2 regions of the Chryseomicrobium palamuruense genome follow, and region 2 is predicted to be linked to the other one. Evidence: riboswitches for the same ligand, from Rfam matches in the RefSeq annotation. Region 2 holds a riboswitch; the other holds the start of a gene.
What was found. A riboswitch is a leader RNA that binds a small molecule or an ion and turns the genes downstream of it on or off. The one in region 2 is predicted to bind lysine.
Positions count from the first base shown of each region.

Region 1: linked by a shared signal. The riboswitch ahead of ACFO0S_RS13020 (aspartate kinase) and the one ahead of ACFO0S_RS08550 (Na+/H+ antiporter NhaC family protein) in region 2 are both predicted to bind lysine.

Region 1 is NZ_JBHSEF010000026.1:134,070-136,557, forward strand. It holds gene uvrC (excinuclease ABC subunit UvrC) at 1-1,189, shown strand, start outside; lysine riboswitch at 1,225-1,400, shown strand; gene ACFO0S_RS13020 (aspartate kinase) at 1,492-2,488, shown strand, end outside.
Region 2 is NZ_JBHSEF010000022.1:35,050-37,537, forward strand. It holds gene ACFO0S_RS08550 (Na+/H+ antiporter NhaC family protein) at 1-1,332, opposite strand, end outside; lysine riboswitch at 1,444-1,621, opposite strand; gene yunB (sporulation protein YunB) at 1,672-2,424, opposite strand; gene ACFO0S_RS08560 (bifunctional metallophosphatase/5'-nucleotidase) at 2,467-2,488, opposite strand, start outside.

The DNA of each region.
Region 1 (2,488 bases), on a different contig from region 2:
TGAGAAGAAAATGATGCTTGCTGCAGAAAGTATGGAGTATGAACGTGCAAAAGAATACCGAGATCAAATTGCGCACATTGATACCGTAATGGAAAAACAAAAGATGCAGATGAACGACTTTACGAATCGCGATGTCTTTGGCTATGCAGTAGATAAAGGCTGGATGTGTGTCCAAGTATTTTTTATTCGTCAAGGAAAACTGATTGAACGAGATGCTTCTTTATTCCCGATTTATGGAGAACCAGAGGAAGAGTTTCTCACGTTTATCGGTCGTTTTTATGAGCAGTCGTCTCATATTAAGCCGAAAGAAGTCATGGTTCCTGGAAACGTCGATGCCGAGATCATTCAACAGTTACTCGATATTCGTGTCTTTGTTCCACAAAAAGGAAAGAAAAAAGAACTCGTTAAATTGGCAATCAATAATGCAGAAGTAGCGCTTCGTGAGAAGTTCCATTTGGTCGAACGTCAAGATGACCGAACAATTGGTGCAGTGGAACAACTCGGCATGCATATGGGTATTCCCGCACCACGCCGTATTGAAGCCTTTGATAACTCTCATATTTACGGGACGGATCCGGTTTCCGCCATGGTCGTCTTTGAAGACGGGAAACCATTGAAGAAAGAGTATCGCAAGTATAAAACCAAAACAGCAGAAAAACATGACGATTACGGCGCGATGCGCGAAGTCATTCGTCGCCGTTATACACGTGTGTTGAAAGAGCGACTTCCGCTTCCAGATTTGATTCTGATCGATGGAGGGAAGGGACAGATGTCATCTGCCCGTGAAGTACTCGAAGATGAACTTGGTCTTGATATCCCGATTGCAGGACTTGCGAAGGATTTAAAACACCAAACGGCTGAGTTATTATTTGGTGAACCACCCGTACCGGTTCCACTAAAGCGAACGTCGCAAGAATTTTATTTGTTGCAACGCATTCAAGATGAAGTCCATAGATTTGCAATTACCTTCCACCGTCAGCAACGTCAGAAACATGGGATTCAATCGGTACTCGATACCATTCCGGGCATTGGTCCAAAGCGTCGTCAGCAACTGATGAAACATTTTGGTTCGGTGAAAAACATGAAAGCAGGATCGACGGAAGACTTTATTAAAGCAGGTCTACCGGAAGCGCTGGCAGTCACAATTCAGAAAAAATTAGCAGAAGATGCCTTGCCACCAACCAATTAGTGTGTTAAAGTAATACCAATTTCATATTCACATTACGTGAAGATAGAGGTGCGAGCGTCAACAGTACGACTTTCGAGGACAGCAGGTCCAGTGACAAAGTCGGAAAGGGGCAATCGCCGAAATAAAGAGAAGCTGCTACTTTTCTTTGTTGGTCTTGTGTTGAACAAACCCAAGATTGTCAGAATACACATTCTGGAGGGCTATCTTACATGGACAGGTAAAATTGACCGTGTTGGACTAAATGCTTTCCGTTACTGGAAAGCATTTTTTTGTACCTTCTGAACGACGGAGGAGAAAAGAGAATGGGAATTGTAGTTATGAAATTTGGTGGGACCTCTGTAGGTTCCGTAGAACGTATTCGAAATGTTGCGGCACGAGTCATTCGTGAACGCGAGTTAGGACACCACGTCGTGGTCGTTGTATCGGCGATGGGCAAAACGACCGATCATCTAGTAGAACTTGCGGAAGAAATCAGTTCCTCACCTTCGAAGCGGGAAATGGACATGCTGCTTTCAACAGGGGAGCAAGTCTCGATGTCGTTACTTGCCATGGCACTTGAAACACAAGGGTATCCTGCTGTATCTATGACTGGCTGGCAGGCGGAACTCCAAACGGAAAAAGTCCACAGAAATGCGCGCATTGTGTCACTAAAGGGTGAAAAGATTAAAGCACGTCTCGACGATGGCAATATCGTAGTCGCTGCTGGATTCCAAGGGATTACGGAAGACGGAGAGATTACGACACTCGGTCGTGGTGGTTCAGACACGACAGCGGTTGCCATTGCTGCAGCCATCGGAGCAGAGCGTTGTGACATTTATACAGATGTTGATGGCGTGTATACATCCGATCCGCGGTACGTTGAGGGAGCTCGAAAACTACAGTCTATTGAATATGATGAGATGCTAGAATTGGCAAACTTAGGAGCGGGTGTCTTGCATCCACGAGCTGTTGAGTACGCAAAGAACTATAAAATCCCGTTAACCGTCCGTTCGAGCATGTCGGACGAAGAAGGTACAGTGATTGAGGAGGTAACATCGATGGAGTCTAATTTAATTGTGCGCGGCGTCGCTTTCGAATCGGACGTAGTGCGTTTAACGATAAGTTACGAAAAGGCATTTAACGGGTCATTGGCACTCATTTTTACAACGCTCGCCAAACACAATATTGACGTGGACATTATCGTACAGTCAATTGTCGATGGTACTCGCCCAACCGTGTCCTTTACTATTAAGAAAGAGTCATTGTCAGAAGCGATTCAAGTACTTGAGGAGCGGAAAGCAGAACTCGGCTTCCATGTAG
Region 2 (2,488 bases):
TGAACAGTGATCACCAAATACCGCTCCAGCTAGTACGGCAGATAATACTGGAAGCAATAACTCAGGATTTACAGCCATAGCTACATCTGCTCCAATCGGTATCAAGATACCAAATGAGCCCCAAGAAGTTCCCGTTGAGAAAGCCATGATGGCTGTCAGAATAAAGAGCAGTGCCGGCAAGATCCATTCCGGAATATTGTTGTTGCTCACAATCTGAGCAAGGTATTCTCCTGTTTTCAACTCAGATATCAGATACGTAAGAGCCCAAGCGAAAATCAGAATCAATACAGCAGGCATCATCGAACGGATTCCTGAGATGAATGCAGTTGAAATGTATCCAGCATCCGCTTCTGGGTTTTTACCAAACTGGAGAAGATAAAGAAGGAGAGCAACAGCCACTCCTGCTAATCCTCCGATTAATAGAGATTTTGGTACATCTGTATTTTCAAAAATCGTAAATAGGTTCCATGATTCTCCCGCTTGTTGACCAGTAATGAGCATCGCACCGACTGTAGCGACGATAAGGGTCACAATTGGGAACACAAGGTCTCTTACTTTTCCGTGGTTATGCACAGGGAACTCTTCTTTAATTTCCCCTGCTACGTCTTTCTCTGGGTCATACAACTGGCCCGTTTCTAAGGCACGGCGTTCATGTTCTTTCATTGCGAATAAATCGAAGTCCGTTGTAGCAACGAAGAATACCATTGCAATTGCTGCCACCACATAATAGTTCATTGGCGCCATCAAAACAAATGCTTCAAGTGGCGTATAAGCCACGATGGCGTAGGTAGTGAAAATCCCACCGAGTAAACTGATTAAATAGGCTCCCCAACTTGAGATCGGAGAAACCACACAAACCGGTGCAGAGGTCGAATCGATAAAATAAGCCAGTTTTGCACGCGAAATTTTGTGTGTATCGGTAATTGGGCGTGCAATTTGACCGACAGCTAATGCATTAAAATAATCATCGATAAAGATAAGTATGCCGATAAATGCAGTAAGCAATTTGGCTCCGCGCCGAGATTTGACGCGTTTCAAAGCCCACTCAGCGAAAGCACGACTCCCGCCTGAAAGAGTAACAAGAGCCGTAATGACTCCAAGACTCAGGATGAAGAGTATGATAAAGACGTTGTAAGCATTAAATCCTTCATCCCAGAAAGATAATTGAAACGCGGTCCATAAAGATGTGGCGGATTCAACGGGTGAAAAATTGTGAAGAATGAGAGCAGCGGATATAATACCGACTCCTAGTGATAGTAGTACTCGTCGTGTGATAAGTACCATTGCGATTGCCAGAATAGGTGGCAAAAGTGAAAAAATTGTGCTTTCCATGGGTGGTTCTCCTCCTTTTAGGCGTAGTTACAGGTCAAAAAAGTGAAACAAAAAACCAGCCTAAATAAACGATTAGGCTGGCATACACGGGAAGTTCCCTTAATTGTCTCGACTGACTGTAGCTCTCCATTTGCTCGATGCAAATGACAGTGTTATTTTTATTCAAAATAACCCCAATAGATGATGTGTGACGACATCTCTCCATTTCGGCAAAGCTTCCTTTTTAACACGATCTCAGCTGTCAAACTCCCGTATCATACTCTTAAGCTCTGCGGCCTCTACCTAGATAATATTTAGTTCTTCAATAGCTTATCAAGATTTTATACTTCTGACAACCCCCTATTTTTCACTTGGCTGTAGCGGAACTTCGATAGATGGAGCTCCATCCGGCCCTCTGTTGTAAATTTGTGGAACTTGCCCTTGAATGAGACCCATGGCCACCGGAATTTTTTGTTCCACAGTCGTCACTTTACTCGCAAGTGGAACAATGACCTGTACATTGACCTGAAGTAATATACTGACTTCCACATACGCATTATTGATACCGAACTCGCGGATCGAGGAATCGACTGTGGACTGGACACTCCCGATGACATGAAACCGAATAGGAATCTTCGGGCCCAGATTCCCGATGATAGGCAAATTCGCAGCTTGAGCAAGTGGCACAAAGAATACAACCCCACCCTCTTCTTCCATCGCCTGGGTGTCGTATTCTATATCTTTTAGATAAGGAAGACTGCTTAAGTCTCCTGCTTCCGCTTGTTCGAGATGAGACTGGACTAGACGATTGGTGTCAGATAAGACACGGTTGATAATTTCCGTGTTAAACCTCGTTGTAACCATGCTCTGCTGATCCCCTGGCACATGTTCAATGATTTCATTGACATCTAAGACATTGGCTATTCGTGCGTTGATGGCTTTACTGATGACCATTGATGCAATTTTATTTGTCTGCACTTCTGCATACCGCAAATACGTCGGTGTTAATTGGGTGTTCAAATACATCAAAAAAACGAGAATCCCCCCGATCACCCCCACAAGAAAAAGCGTCAGCCGCGGCATAGCGAACCAACGCTTGAGAGGTTTTCTCATCATTCGCATCACCTGATAGAGTATATGCGATACGCCTCTTACCTATTCTTTTTCTAACCTACCG